One region of the Sandaracinus amylolyticus genome, then DNA from elsewhere that is predicted to be linked to it. Evidence: riboswitches for the same ligand, from Rfam matches in the RefSeq annotation. Region 1 holds a riboswitch; the other holds the start of a gene.
What was found. A riboswitch is a leader RNA that binds a small molecule or an ion and turns the genes downstream of it on or off. The one in region 1 is predicted to bind cobalamin.
Positions count from the first base shown of each region.

Region 2: it holds a riboswitch for cobalamin, as region 1 does, so the genes downstream of both, DB32_RS07165 (TonB-dependent receptor plug domain-containing protein) here and DB32_RS24365 (hypothetical protein) in region 1, are expected to answer to the same signal.

Region 1 is NZ_CP011125.1:5,770,795-5,778,582, reverse strand. It holds gene DB32_RS24385 (peptide chain release factor 3) at 1-289, shown strand, start outside; gene DB32_RS24380 (serine/threonine-protein kinase) at 338-1,285, shown strand; gene DB32_RS24375 (serine/threonine-protein kinase) at 1,328-2,908, opposite strand; gene DB32_RS24370 (hypothetical protein) at 2,914-4,407, opposite strand; cobalamin riboswitch at 4,567-4,773, shown strand; gene DB32_RS24365 (hypothetical protein) at 4,890-6,086, shown strand; gene DB32_RS24360 (NUDIX hydrolase) at 6,236-6,985, shown strand; gene DB32_RS24355 (SPFH domain-containing protein) at 7,020-7,788, shown strand, end outside.
Region 2 is NZ_CP011125.1:1,699,371-1,707,158, reverse strand. It holds gene DB32_RS07165 (TonB-dependent receptor plug domain-containing protein) at 1-1,840, opposite strand, end outside; cobalamin riboswitch at 1,920-2,137, opposite strand; gene DB32_RS07160 (pyridoxamine 5'-phosphate oxidase family protein) at 2,235-2,882, opposite strand; gene pdxR (MocR-like pyridoxine biosynthesis transcription factor PdxR) at 2,948-4,420, shown strand; gene DB32_RS07150 (ABC transporter ATP-binding protein/permease) at 4,433-6,556, opposite strand; gene DB32_RS07145 (ATP-binding cassette domain-containing protein) at 6,553-7,788, opposite strand, start outside.

The sequences.
Region 1 (7,788 bases):
GGTCGGCGTGCTGCAGTTCGAGGTGCTCGCGTACCGGCTCCAGCACGAGTACGGCGCGAAGGTGACGCTCGATCGCCTGCCGTACTCGTTCGCGCGCTGGGTCGACGGCGCGAAGGACACGAAGGAGCTCGAAGCGCGCCGCATCCCGCTCGCGGTGACCGACATCGACGGCAAGCCCGTCGCGCTGCTCCGCGACGAGTGGGAGCTGCTGCGCATGCAGCGCGACAACGAGCAGTGGAAGTTCCTCGAGACCGCGCCGATCGGAGCGGGCTCGGCCGCCACCGACTGAGGCCTTCGATCGTGGTGGGTGGGCACCCCGCGCTTATGTGATCCGAGCGTGGAGCCCACTCACACGACGCAACCCATCCCCGACCGCATCGCGCACTTCCGCGTTCGCGAGAAGCTCGGCGAGGACGCGTTCGGCGCGATCTATCTCGGCGACGACGAGAACGATCGCGAGCGCGGCCCGCTGCGCATCCGCGTGCTGCCCGAGAGCGTGCACCTCGAGCCCGATCGTCGTGCTCGGCTGATCGCCGACGCGCAGCGCGCGATGGCGATCGATCATCCGGGGCTCGCCGCGATCTACGACGTCGGCGACGATCCGCGCGGCCTCTATCTCGTCTCGGCGCCGGTGAAGGGGCGCACGCTGCGCGCGTTCGTCGAGGACGCGAAGCAGGTCGATCTCGCGGAGACGCTGCGCATCGCGCAGGAGCTGACGAGCGCGCTCGGCGCGGTGCACCGCGAGGGGCTCGTGCACGGCGTGCTCTCCGACGAGCGCGTGCTGCTCGACGACGCGGGGCGCGTGCACGTGATCGATCTCGGGCTCGCGGAGCTGGTTCGTCCCGTCGCGAGCGCCGAAGCGGACGCGGTGAAGCCCGACGAGGCGCGCCGCGTGCTCGACGCGCGCACGGACGTGTACGCGATCGCGGCGATGATCTACGAGGCGCTCACCGGGACGCGCGTGAGCACCAACGAGCTCTCGAGCGATCCGCCCGAGCAGCTCCCGGCGCTCCCGCCCGCGATGCACGCGAAGACCCCGTCGTCGCTCGTGACGCTGCTGCAGCGCGCGACGTCGCGCGATCGCGCGGAGCGCCCGGAGGACGCGGATCGCTTCCAGGCCGCGCTCGCGCAGATCGATCTGCCGACCGAGCCGCTCGGCGAGCAGATCGCGGAGACGCGCAAGGACGTGCTGAAGGGCACGTCGAACGCGTGGATCGTCGGCGCGTCGGTCGCGATCGCGCTGGTCCTCACGTTCGTGCTGGTGCTGGTGATCGGCGGGACGTGAGCGCGCGAGGAGGCCGCTCCCGCGGCCTCCGAGAGCCGACCCTCAGCGGCGTCGGCCGCCGCGACGTTTGGCCGGACGCCGGGTGCCGCGGCGCTTCGTCGCGCGCTGCTTCGTGCCGCGGCGCGGCTCGTCGACCTCGTCCTCTTCGCTCGCGGGGCCGGCGTCGTAGCCGGCGTCGAGCCCCGACGTGCTCGGCACCTGCGTCGTGCCGAGCGCCACGCCGGCGTCGAGCGCGCTCGCCCGCGCGCCGATCCCCGCGTCGATCATCGCCGAGGCCGCGGTCGCGCCGATCGCGCTCGGCTCCTCGTCGGTGCCGGCGTTCGCGAGCCACACCCACGCGAACGTCGCGCCGGTCGCGGCCGCGAGCGCGAGCGCGAGGAGCGACGTGAAGCGCGACGGCGAGCCCGTCGGCGCGGGCGGCGGCGGGCGCGTGCTCGAGTACGGGCTCTGCGCGGGCATCGCCGCGAGCGTCGGCGCGTCGGCGAGCGCGACGCGCTCCTGCGAGCTCAGCGCGGGATCGCTCGCGACCACCGCGGCGCGGCGCGCGGTCGAGTCGTCGCGCGACTCGCGCTGGCTCGGGCGCGTGTTCGTGCTGGGGCGGGGCGGCAGCGCGGGGTTCACGCGCGCGCCGCTCGCGGTCGAGCGCGGACGCGGACGACGAAGGTTGCCGGTCGGCGTCGACAGGCGCGGGTAGGGGGCGCTGCCCGACGAGCCCGGCCCGTCGGTGTTGGGCAGCGGCATCTCGGAGAGGCTGGTGAGCCCCGAGCCGGGATCGTGGAACGCGCCGCCCCAGAGATCGACGAGCGCGCTGCGCATCTCGCGCGCGTTCGGGAAGCGCTCCTCGCGGTTCTTCGACATCGCGCGCTCGATGACCTCGACGAGCTCGTCGGGCGCATCGGGGCGGTGCGCGCGGACCGGCGTCGGAGGATCGCGCGCGATCATCGCGATCAGATCGCCGACGAGCTCCGACTCGTACGGCATGCGCGCCGCGATCATCTCGTAGAGGATCACGCCCATCGAGTAGATGTCGGTGCGCGCGTCGAGATCGGTCTGACCGCGCGCCTGCTCGGGCGACATGTAATCGGGCGTGCCCATCAGGGTGCCCTCGATCGTCATGTCGGTGCGGCCCGCGCGACGCGAGAGACCGAAGTCGAGCAGCTTCGGGAAGCGCCCGTCCTCGTCGTCGATGAGGAAGATGTTGTCGGGCTTGAGATCGCGATGGACGATCCCGGCGTCGTGCACCGCGCTCAGGCCGCGCAGCGTGAGCGACGCGAGGCGTGCGGCCTCGTCGAAGTCGAGCGGTCCGATGTTCGCGAGATAGTCCGCGAGCGACTCGCCGACGAGACGCTCCATGACCATGTAGGGCACGTCGTCGTCGGTGAACCCGAAGTCGTTGATGTCGACGACGTTGCGGTGCTTCACCGACGCCGCGACGCGCGCCTCGCGCAGGAACCGCTGCGCGACCTCGCTGTCCTTCGGCGCCGTGCGATGCAGGAACTTCACCGCGAGCATGCTGCCGAGCGCGACGTGCTCGGCCTCCCACACGCTCGCCATGCCGCCCTCGCCGATCTTGCGGACGAGACGGTAGCGATCTCCGATGATTGCGCCTTCGACCTGCGGCATCTCGATCAGGGCACCGGGGCGGGAGGAGGAGCGTCGAGCAACCGGACCTGATCCACGAGCAGGCTGTTGCAGAGGTCGACGGGATCTTCGAGCGCTTCGTCCTCGGGCAGACACGCCGAGTGGTCGCTCGGGCACACCACGACGTCGCGGCCTTCGCCATCCGCGGCGGTCACGGTGCGGATGCGGCGGCGCAGCACGCCGCGGCGCGCGAGCGGCCACACGAGCAGGCCGCTCTCGGGGCCCTCGGGCAGGAACGCGCCGGTGCCCATGCCCGAGAGCTCGTCGGGGAAGAGCGGCGCCGACGCCACGCGGATGCGGATCGCCTCCTCGGAGTCGAGATCGACCACGTAGAGCGCGTCGTCGAGCGTCTCCTCGATGCTCCCCGCGCTCACGAACGCGGCCGCACGACCTGGCAGCGGCACGAGCCCGCGCGAGGGCAACGTCGCGAAGAACGACTGCGAGGACCACACGTTCTCGAGCGTCACCACTGGCTCGCGCTCGGCGTCGTCGGGATCGCGCTCGACGAGGAGCTCCACGATGCCTGCGCTCTCCGCGCGCGTCGTCACGTCGCCGCCGACGCCGCGGCACGCGACGACGAGGCGCACGACGTTCGTCGGATCGCTCGTGGGATCGAGGCTCGGCGCGACCTCGGCGCAGCGGAAGAGCTCCTGATCGGTCGCGTCGTAGCGGAACGTGCCCACCACGCGACGCCCTGCGGGATCGACGATCGCGAGCGCGGCGGGCGCGACGAGATCGTTGCCCTCGGCCGAGCCCTGCGCCTGGTAACCGTCGAGCCCGACGTAGAGGCGATCGAAGCGCGGCACCATGCGCTCGGGGCGCGGCGGCGCGCCCTCGACGGTGCCGATCAGCGAGATCGAGTCGACGACCGCGCCGCCCTCGTCGTTCTCGGGATCGAGCTCGAAGACGAGCACGTCCTGGCCGAACGCGGTCTCGCCATCGACGCCCGGCGCGCGCAGCGCATAGAGCGTGTCGACGTCCTCGTCGTCCGGGGTCTCGCTCGCGAACGACACGAACAGATCGAGCACCTGACCGCCGCTCGCCTCGGGGCGCGCGAGGAGCATCGGCGTGGTCCGCAGCTCTTGGGGCGGCGAGGTGTCGAACGGGAAGCGCACGAGCTCGCGGCCGTAACGCGCCGTCGCGATCGTCAGGCCGCCGCCGGGCAGCTGCGTCCAGGGCATGCGCCCGTCGAGCCCGATGCCGATCGTCGCGAGCTGATCCTCCCACTCGTACGTCGCGTCGAGCCAGATGTCGGTGAGCTCGGCGGGGTCGTCGGCCTCGGGGAATTCGATCGGCGTGCCGACCTCGTCGAGCAACGTGATCTCGGTGCGCGTCTCGTCGTACGCGAGCACACCGAAACGAGGCGTGACGCCATCGGGAACGGGGGCACGATCGCTCGTCTCGCAGATCCTCGGGCAGCCGGTCGCGAGCAGCGCGAGCGCGGTCGCCAGGACCGCGACCCACGTGCGGGTCCAACGCATGGGCCCGAGTGTCGCCTCCGCGGGCGCGCGACGCCAGCACGTCTTGCGTGGGGGGTGGTGCTCGGGTAGGACGCGGCCCTCGGTCGCCGCACGGCGACCGCGTTCGTCATTGACAAATCCTTCGCGCGCACGGTCGCGGCACGCTCGGTCAGGGCGCGCCGCGTGGAAGCGACGGGCACCTGCTCGTCGCGGAAGAGGGAAGCCGGTGAGAAGCCGGCGCGGCCCCCGCCACTGTGACCGGGGACGGCGCGGACGCGGTGCGAGCGCACCGAGTCACCACTGCGCGTGCTCGTCGTGTGAGCGGCGGGGCGCGGCGGGAAGGTGGTCCGCGACGGACGATCCGGGAGCCAGGAGACCTGCCGTGTGCGCGGCGCGTGCGCTCGATCGGGGTGGATCGGGCGACGGTTCGCTCGATCGCGATCGTGATCGGCGCACGCGTGTGCGAACGGGCCCGCGGGGACGGGCTCCGGACGGAGCGCGTGATGGATCGAGCGAGGCTGAGTGGTTGGAGTGGGCTCTTCGCGGCCCTCGTGATCGCGACGGGGTGCGGCGACGACGACGGCGTGACGCCTGCGTCGGACGCGGGCACGGACGCGCAGGTCGTGCAAGGCGACGCGCAGGCGCCGGTCGACGCGTACGTCGCGCCGGACGCGTGGGTCGCGCCCGATGCGTGGGTCGCGCCGTGTGATCCGGCGTGCGCCGAGGGCGAGGCGTGCCTGCGCGGCGTGTGCGTCGCGACGTGCGGCGGGGACGTCGCGGCGATGGACGCGGCGCTCGCGGACGGCCTCGTGCCGGTCGCGAACGTGTGCCGCGCGGTGAGCGGGCCGATCGAAGTGGTCGTGCCCGAGGGGGGCGCGATGCCGCGCGTGTACGAGGTCACGGCGGAGACGGTGGGCACGACGACGACGTTCACGCTGTCGCGCTGGACGCTCGATCCGAGCGGGAGCGCGCCGGCGCCCGAGACCGTCGCGACGACGACGCACGAAGGGCACGCGGCGGACGCGCTCTATCCGGGCGGCTACGTCGCGGTGAGCCCGGACGAGGCGCGCGCGATCTTCGGGTACACGACGGGCGACGCGGGCTTCGTCGGCGGAGTGTTCGAGATCGACGTCTCCGCGGGCGGCACGAGCGAGGTCGCTGCGAACGGGAACTACGACGGCGAGTGGCTCGATGCGACGCGCTTCGTGATCAACGGCCTGGCGATCGCGGGATCGGACGGGAGCTCGCAGGGGCTCTACCTCCGCGACGTGAGCGCGACCACGGCGCGCCGCGCGGTCGGCGAGATGGGCGACTGGAGCGGAAGCGTCGCGCGCATCGGCGACGTCGTCGTCGCCGGAGCGGGATCGGCGGGCAGCGGCAATCGCGTGTACGTGCTGGACCTCGCGGCGTTGCTCGCGGCGACGGATCCGATCTCGGCGGCCACCGGCTCCCTCGCGCAATTCGCCGCGCCGAGCACGTTCACGGCGATCGGGGGCATGCGGCTCGCGAGCGAGGCGCGCGACGAGTCGTGGAACCTCGTGGGCCTCGAGGCCCGCACGCTGCGGCACACCGATGGTGTCTGGACCCTCGACGAGCCGGTCCGTCTCGCGACCGGCGCCGTGTTCAGCGGGCTCGTCGCGGTCGGCGAGGATCGGATCCTGCTGCGGCACGAGCGCGGTCTTCTCCTCGTCGCGGACTGACGCCGGGTCGCCGGAGCACCGAGCGGGACGAAAGGCGGACGCGTGCTCGTGTCCGCCTCCGCTCGGAGCTCATCTCGTCGCAGGTCATTGACTAAGATGCGTCTTGCATCCAAGGTTCGATGCATGATGCAGCGAAGGTCGCGGCCGCGATGACGAAGCGAGCACGCTCCGATCAGGAAGACGACGGCGAGGTCCCCGAGGGCTACGACGTCTCGCGCTTCGAGCGGCCCTCGGTCGCGGTCGACGTCGCGCTGCTCACGGTCGACGAGGGCGCGCTGCGCACGCTCCTGCTTCGTCGTGACGCGGCGCCGTACCGCGGACGCTGGGCGCTGCCCGGTGGGTTCGTCGGCATGGACGAGGCGCTCGACGACGCGGCGGCGCGCGTGATCGAGCAGAAGACCGGGATCCGCCGGGTGTTCCTCGAGCAGCTCTACACGTTCGGCGCGCCGAAGCGCGATCCGCGCACCCGCGTGATCACCGTCGCGCACTACGCGCTCGTCGATCCCGCGCGCCTCGCCGAAGCGCGCGAGGAGACGCGCGTCGCGACGCTGGAAGTGCCCTGGGAGGGCGAGACCGGAGGGCCCGTCGACGCGATCGGCGCGGACGGTCGCGCGCTCCCGCTCGCGTTCGATCACGCCGACATCCTCGGGATGGCCGTGAAGCGCGTGCGCGGGAAGCTCGACTACACGCCGATCGGGTTCCAGCTGCTGCCCGAGCGCTTCACGCTCGCGGGGCTGCAGCGCGTGCACGAGACCGTGCTCGGTCGCCCGCTCAACAAGGACTCGTTCCGCCGCCGGATGCTCGCCTCGGGGCAGCTCGAGGCGACCGGCGATCTGCAGACCGGCGTCGATCACCGGCCTGCCGAGCTCTATCGGTTCGCGCGTCGCTCCGCCGTGTGATCGGCGCGCTCTCTCGCTCGCGAAGGAGGTTCCCGTGGCCGACATCCGCAGCTTCGTGCTCGTGCGTCACCTGCGCGCCGAGAGCAGCTCGCACGTGCTGCTCTACAAGCGCGGCTCGCTCGTGAAGAGCGGTCGTGGCCTCGCGTTCTGGTTCTTCCCGATGACGGCGTCCATCGCCGAGGTGCCGGTCGACGATCGCGAGCTGCCCCTCGCGATGCGCGCGCGCTCGTCGGACTTCCAGGACGTCACGGTGCAGGGCGTCCTCACGTACCGCGTGATCGATCCCGCGGCGCTCGCGGAGCACGTCGACTTCTCGATCGACACGCAGCGCGGCGTGCACCTCGAGCAGCCGCTCGAGAAGATCGCGCTGCACGTCGCGCAGCTCGCGCAGCAGCACGCGTCGGAGTGGATCGGGCGCACGCCGCTGCGCGAGGTGTTGCGCGAGGGGCCGGCGACGGTGCGCGAGCGGGTGCACGCTGCGCTCGCGTCCGACGAAGGCATCGCGCAGATGGGGCTCGGCGTCGCGAGCGTGCGCATCTCGTCGATCGCGCCGACGCCCGATCTCGAGCGCGCGCTCGAGGCGCCGATGCGCGAGCGGATCCAGCAGGAGGCCGACGAGGCGGCGTTCGCGCGACGCGCGCTCGCGGTCGAGAAGGAGCGCGCCATCCAGGAGAACGAGCTGCAGAACCAGATCGAGCTCGCGCGTCGCGAGGAGCAGCTGATCTCGCAGCGCGGCGCGAACGGCAAGCGCCAGGCGACCGAAGAGGCCGAGGCGAAGCGCATCGCGAGCGACGCCGAGGCCG
Region 2 (7,788 bases), 4.1 Mb from region 1:
TCCACGTGCGATCGCCGATCACGACGAGGTTCGCGGGATCGACCGCGTTCGCCGCCGTGTAGCTCGCGCTGACGAAGCCGGAGAGCGCGACGTCGCGATCGAGCGCGCGCCCGGTGCTCGCCTCGACTCGCGCGAAGCCGTGCCACTGCGGCCGGAACGGGAGCAGCCGGCCGAGCTCGTCGCGCGCGTCGAGGAACGTGAGCGCGCCCTCGAGCCGCACGTGGTCGAGCGCGCGGAGATCGACGCCGAGCTCGAGCCCCGCGATCGTCGCGCTCGCCACGTTCTCGGCGACTGCGGTGTACTGCGCCGTGCGTCGATACCGGATCAGCGACTCCGCGAGCGACACGAACCCGCGCAGCTCGGCCTCGAGCTCGAGGCCGGGCACGATGCGCTCCTGCACCGTCACACCCGCGTCGATCGAGGTCGCGCGCTCGGGCTCGAGGCGCACGTTCGCCACCAGCGTCGCGCGATCGCCGAAGAGCTCGATCATCGACGGGATGCGCGTGCCGTGCGCGATCGACGCCGAGATCGCGATCCCGGCGATCGGCGCGATCGCCGCGCCCAGTCGGAACGTGGGCGCGATCACCTCCACGCTGCGCGCGAGCCGCGACACGAGCTCGAGCTGCTCGAGGTGCGCGTCGCTCCACTCGAGGCGCACCGAGGGCCGCAGCGCGATGCGCAGGTGATCGATGCGCGGATCGATCGCCCCCTCGAGCACCGCGACGAGCCCGTCGCGATGCGACGCGCCGAGCGACGTGCGCACCAGCGGATCGTCGGGCTCGAGCCGATCGTGACGCGCGGTGAGCAGGGCGCGCACTGCGAGCTCGCGCACCGGTGACCAGCTCCCGGCGATGCGACCGAACGCGCGGAGCTGCCGATCGTCGCTCGCGTGCTGTCCGGTGCCGAGCTCGTTGAGGCGATCGAGGAACGCCGCGCGCCCGTACCAACCGCCGCCCATCACCTCGAGCGAGAGCGACGGTCCTCCGAGCCGATACGCGACGCTGCCCGCGTAACGATCGGTCGCGCGCCGCGCTTCGCTCGCGAGCTGCGATCCCGCGCCGGGCACGCCCGAGGCGCGGCTCACCCAGAGCATCACCGCCTCGAGCTCGCCGACGTCGAGCGGCACCTCGAGGTGGAGCAGGCCGCTCGCGCCGCGCGTGCCCGCGTTGCGGCGCGCGCGCTCGCGATCGTCGGTCGGATCGAGCCGCGTGCCGCCGTCGTCGACGAAGGGATGATCGTTGTCGGCGGCGTCGAACGAGAGCGCGACGAGCGACGAGAGCCCGTCACCGCGCACCGCGCCCCACGCCCGCGCGATCCCGGTGTCGAACGATCCGTACGAGACCGATGCGCCCGCGCGACGGCCCTCGGCGCGCGAGGGCACGAGCCGGATCACGCCGCCGATCGCGCCCTCGCCGAGCATCGCCGGCGCGCCGCCGCGATAGACCTCGATCGCCGCGATCGAGCCGAGGTCGATCGCGCCCAGATCGAACGCCCCGAGATCGGGCCCGGTGAGCGGGAGATCACCGAGCATCACCGTCGAGTGCGCGACGTCCGCGCCGCGCAGGCTCAGCCCGAGCGGCTGACCGAACGCCCCGGTCCCGAGCGCACGCGCGCCGGGCACCCGCGCGAGCACGTCGCGCATCGACTCCACGCGCGTCGTGTCGATCTCCACCCGCGTGCTCGACGCCGTGGGATCGAGCGGCGTGCGTGACGCGATCGGCCGCTCGACCTCGGCACGCGCGCGGAACGTCGCATCGCCGCCGTCCTGCGCGCGCGCCAGCGCGCACGACACGACCGACCCGACGAGCCACCACGCGAGCACGAGACGCACGAACGCCACGCGACCTCCGCGGCGACGCGCGAGCGCACGCCGCCGGTGCGCGGGCCTTCCCTCGAGGCCCGAGGCACGCCGTGCGATCGACCGCACGACACCAACGGCAGGTCTTCGGGCTCGCAGGCGCGGGCCGGGATCGGCCCACCTACTGGTCGCGCCTTCCCGCGCGCCTCGCGATGGAGAACGCGCAGTGGTCGTCGCGACGGTCGTTCCTGCACACCGCTGCGGGGCAGCCCCGGATTCTCACCGGGTTCCCTCGGGGCGATCGGTCACTCCGATCGCACCGCTGGCGGGCCGGACCCTGAGCGAGCGGAGGTGCGATGTCAAATCCGAGCGCGCGCTGCGAGCCTCGCGCGACGCGCGACGTCGAGTGGTGGCGACGCCACTCCGACGAATGCGATCAGCGGAGCTGCGCGGGCACGTCCGGCGTCGGCCGCGTCGTGCTGTCGGCCTCGGGCTCCGGATCGCTCGCGACGAGGCGGAGCGGCACCACGCCGGCCCAGCACGGCTCCTTCATGTCGTCGGCATCGTCGATCGGACCGCCGCTGCGGATCTTCGCCGACGCGTGCTCGATCTCCACGGCGATCACCTTCGTCGCATCGAGCTCCCAGTCGTACGGCGCGCGCGTCTCGCGACTGCGCCCGCGCGCCATGCGGTCGACGAGCAGCGTCATCGCCTCGCCCTTCTCGTCACGGCCTTCGACGAGACGCGCCTTCCCGGTGAGCACGACCGAGCGATAGTTCATCGAGTGGTGGAACGCGCTGCGCGCGAGCACCAGCCCGTCGAGCAGCGTCACCGTGATCGAGAACGGCGCGCCGCCGAGCAGTCCATCGAGCGAGCGATTCGCGATCGCGCCGTGCACGTAGATCGTCTCTCCCGCGCGGGCGAAGGCGGTCGGCATCGCGATCACGTGCTGCCCGGTCGAGCACGCGAGATGGCAGATCAACGCTTCGTCGAGGATCGCGTGCACGACGTCGCGGTCGTAGCTCCCGCGCTCGGGGTGTCGCTTGATCCGCGTCGCGTCGGAGGCCGGGTACACGTTGCTCATGGCGTCGACTCTGCACGTGACTGGATGGTCGTGTACGTCCAGAATGCACGTGGAGACACCTCCAGTTGTCGCGCCACGAAGAAGCCCTCGCGCTCGATCCCGACGAGCTCCGGCGCACGCGCGGCCCGAGCCTCGCAGCGCGCGTCGCGAACCTCCTCGTGAGCGAAATTCGGCGCGGTCGGCTCCGCCCCGGGCAGCGGCTGCCCGGCACGCGCGCGCTCGCCGCGTCGCTCGAGGTCGAGCGCGACACGGTCGTGCGCGCGTTCGCGGAGCTCGTCGCCGAGGGCTGGCTCGCGAGCCGCCCGCAGTCCGGCACCTTCGTCGCGGCGGAGCTGCCCGAGCGCACGGTCCGACGTCCCTCGACGACGCGGACCGCGGTCCCCGAGCACGCTGCGTTCGCGCGACCTCCGCTCTCCATCGGCCCGGTCGAAGCGCTCTCCCCGGCCACGATCTACCTGGGCGGCGGGGTGCCCGACGTGCGCCTCGTGCCGCGCGAAGCGCTCGCGCGCGCGCATCGCCGCGTCCTCCGCACCTCCCCGCGAACACGCCTCGACTACGGCGACGCGCGCGGAGAAGCGACGCTGCGTCGCGCCCTCGCCTGCATGCTGGGCGAGCAGCGCGCGATCGCGACCGACGCCGACGGGGTGCTGGTCACGCACGGCAGTCAGCACGCGATCGATCTCGTCGCGCGGACCATCGTGCGTCCCGGCGATCGCGTCGCGATCGAGGACCCGGGATATCCGCCCGCGCGCCAGACCTTCCGTCTCTCCGGAGCCGCGCTGGTCCCGATTCCCGTGGACGCGCGCGGGCTCGACCTCTCGGCGCTCGAGCGCGCTTGTGACGAAGCGCCGATTCGCGCGCTCTACGTCACTCCGCACCATCAGTATCCGACGATGGTCGTGATGGCGCCCGAGCGCCGCCAGGCGCTGCTCGCGCTCGCGCGTCGCCGCCGGTTCGCGATCATCGAGGACGACTACGATCACGAGTTCCACTTCGAAGGTCGCCCGGTGCTGCCGCTCGCGAGCGCCGACGTGCACGGCTCCGTCGTGTACGTGGGCTCGCTGTCGAAGATGCTCGCGCCGGGGCTGCGGCTCGGCTTCGTCGTCCCGCCGCGCGACCTGCTCGAGGATCTCGTGCGCGTGCGGTTCGCCTCCGATCGACAGGGCGATCACGCGAAGGAGGCCGCCGTCGCGTCGTTGATCGACGACGGCGAGCTCGCGCGTCACGTGCGCCGCGTGCGCCGCGTCTATCTCGCGCGACGCGACGTGCTCCGCGCCGAGCTCCGCAGAGCGTTCGGCGAGCGCATCCACATCGAGGAGCGCTCGGGCGGGCTCGCGCTCTGGGCGAAGCTCGACGCCGACGTCGAGCGCATCCGTGACCGCGCGCTCGAGCGCGGCGTGATGTTCTTCGTCGCGCGCGACTTCACGTTCGACCGCCGCAGCCTGCCCTTCGCGCGCTTCGGCTTCGGCTCGCTCGACGAGCGCGAGCTCACGCGCGCCGTCGGCGTCGTCGCCCGCGCGGCACGCACGCGCGCGTGAGCGGCGCGGCACCTACGGGTGCGCGATCACCATCACCGCCGGCGCGCGCTCCAGGGTGGCGTGCACGCAGTGCTCGAGCGTCTCCGGATCGAGCGCGCCGAAGCTCTCGTCCAGGACGAGCACGCGCGCGCTCTGCGCGAGCAGCGCGCGCGCGAGGAACACGCGACTGCGTTCTCCGTGGGAGAGCTGCCAGCCGCTGTCGCCGACCTGCTGCATGAGCCCGGCAGGCATCCGATCGATCAACGACCCCAGCCCGAGCGCACGGCACACCTCCTCGGCGCGAGCGAGATCGGCGCCCGTCGCGGGCCATCGATCACCGAGCAGGAGATTGAACCCGAGCGTGCCCGCGAACACGTGGTTGTCGTGGAATTGCGGGACGAGCGCCACGCGCCGCCGCCACTCGTCCTCGCCGAGCGTCTTGGTATCGAGCCCGTGGCAGAGCACCAGCCCGGCGCTCGGCCGCCGCACCGCCGCGAGCAGCTGCGCGAGCGTGCTCTTCCCACCGCCCGACGGGCCCACGCACAAGATCCGATCGTTCGCGGCGATCCGCAGCGTCGCGTGCTGCAGCGCGGGCTCGAGGCGTCCCTCGTAGCGCAGCGTCGCGCCGCGCACCTCCAGCGTCGCGACGTCCGCGCCGTCGACGTTCTCGGGCGCGATCGCGAGCGACGGATCGCCGGGAGCTCCACGGGTCTCGCCGGCGCGCAGGAGCACCGCGAGCCGATCCGCGCCGATCGCCGCGCGCGCGAGCTGCTCGACGCCGCTGCCGAGCGCCGCGAGCGCCCGCTGCGCGAGGAGCGCTCCGAACACCGCCACCGCGAGCGACGTCTGACTGGCACCCACGATGAACGGATGTGCGAGCGCGGCGATCGCGAGCACCAGATACGCGCGCGAGAGGACGCGCAGCGGGAGCTCGGCCGCGTCGCTGCTGCGCGCGAGCGACATCGCGGCGCCGAGCGCGACGTCTTCCTCCTCGTGCCAGCGATCGGAGGGCTCCTGCGCGAGCCGTGTGCGGTGCCCGACCATGTGCTCCACGAGGTCGTGCGTGAGCCCGATCCGCGCATCGATCCACGCACGCCGCCGCCTCACGAACCGGCCGATCGCGACGGCGCCGACGACGATCACCACGCCCATCGCCGCGAGGAGCGGATATGCGCCGCCGAGCGCGAGCACGACCGCGGCGACCGCGAGCTCGACGAGCGCGAGCGCCGACGCGACACCGCCGTCGAGCGCGAGCGACTCGACCGCTTCGGACTCCAGCACGCGTGCGAGGAGCTGGCCCGCGCCCTCGCGTCGGATCGCGTCGCGATCGATGCGCAGCGCGCCCCACAGCAAGCGCTGCTTGAGGAGGCGTGCACAGCGGATCGCGAAGCGCCCCTGCGCCGTGGCCGCTGCCGCGCGCAGCGGAACGCGCGTGAGCGCGAGCAGCGCCGCCGCCGTGAGCCACCCGGGGTCGACGCGCCCACCGAGCACGCCGCTCCCGAGCGCGACCCACGCCAGCACGAGCGCGATCGATCCCAGCACGTGCGCGAGCAGCAGCGAGACCAGCGGCGCCACGAGGCGCGCATCGCGGACGAGCGTGCGCAGCGGCGCCGAGGGATGCGCGCGGATCATGAACGCGCGACGAACGTGCGCGTGCGCGACGAGCCGATCACGAAGCGCGCGACGCGCGCGCGAGCCACTCCGCGCGGTGACGTTCGCCGACTCGAGCAGGCCATCGACGAGCTGGTCGCCGAGCGCGTCGAATTCTCCGGCGACGCGCGCGCGTACTTCCTCGATGTGGAACGTGCGCGTCTCGTCGTCGGGCAGGAGAACGCGCAGCCGGTCGCCTTCGCGCCGGATCACGGCGAGCCATCGATGCTCGTGCTCGTCGATCGACACGATCGCGGGCGCCACGCTCGCGAGCATCCGCGCCGTCTCGGGATAACGCGCATCGACCGACTCCGCGTCGATGCGGAGCACGTCGGCGACGCGCTCGAGCCATCGGTCGACCGCTCGCCCGACGAGGCGCGCCCGCGACGGCACCACGATCCCGTGAGGCAGCGGGTCCTGCGCGAGCCCGGCGCGACTCGCGAGCGCAGCCATCGCCTCGTGCACGCGCTCGATGGGCCACGACGCGCGCTCGAGCGCGTCGGTCATTGCGCACGCTCCTCGCGCAGCGCGCCGCACGAGACGTGGATGCGGCGAAAGACGCCCTCCCCCCAGAGCCGATCCGCGAGCGCCACGTCGGCGTCGAAGAGCGCTCGATACCGAGAGCCCTCGGCGGCGAGCAGCTCGGCGGGCGCACCGTCCTCGATGACCTGCCCGTCTTCGATCACCACAACACGATCGAAGCTCGACGTGTCGCGCACGTCGTGCGTGACCGCGAGCAGCGTCGCCTCGCGGAAGATGTGCCGCGCGCGCTCGGTCAGCGTGCGCCGCGCGTCGCGGTCGAGGCCACGGAACGGCTCGTCGAGCAGCGCGAGCCGGACGTTCGAGCGCAGGAACGCGCGCGCCGCGCGCACGCGCTGCCCCTCGCCGCCGGACAGCAGCGCGCCGCCTTCGCCGAGCGGCGTCGCGAGGCCGTCAGGCAGACGCTCGAGGATCGGAAGGAGGTGCGCCTCGTCGAGCACCCGCCCCGGCGCGATCGCAGGATCGTCCGCGCCGTAGCGAAGGTTCGCGAGCAGCGATCGATTCCAGAGCTGCACCGCGGGGTCGATCCACGCGAGCTCCCGACGGAGCGACGCGAGGCGCGCAGGATCGAGCGGCGCGCCATCGACGCGCACCTCTCCGTGAATCGGTGTGTAGAAGCCGAGGAGCGTCGCGAGCAACGAGCTCTTCCCCGCGCCCGACTGCCCGACGATCGCGACGTGCTCGCCAGCCGCGATCGTGAGCTCGACGTCGTGCAGCACGCGGTGGCCTCCCGCGCGCACCTCGACCGCGTCGAACCGGAGCGCGACCGCGTCCTGCGCCGCGCCGCTCGCGACGACGTCGGGCACCGGATCTTCGGGCGCGTCGAGCGGCTCGAGCAGTCGCAAGAACGTGCCGCGCACGTGCGGATAGAGGCGCGCCGAGAGCGCGACTTGCTCACCGAGCATCGGAATCGCGAGCGCCCAATAGGCGACCAACAGCGACCCTCCGAGCGCGCCGCCGCGCGCGAGATATCCCGCGATCGACACGATGGCGAGCGCCGCGCCCGCGAGCGCGACGAGCGTGTCGACGCGCACGGCCGCGCTCGACATCGCGCGCGCGGATCGCTGCCACTCGACGAGCAGGCTCTCGTGCTCGCGCCGCACCGCACGCTCCGCGGAGTGCGCGCGCACCGCGGTGATCCCGAGGAGCGCGTCGAGGTAATACCGCGCGATCGCGCCGAGGTGCGTCTGCACGCGCAG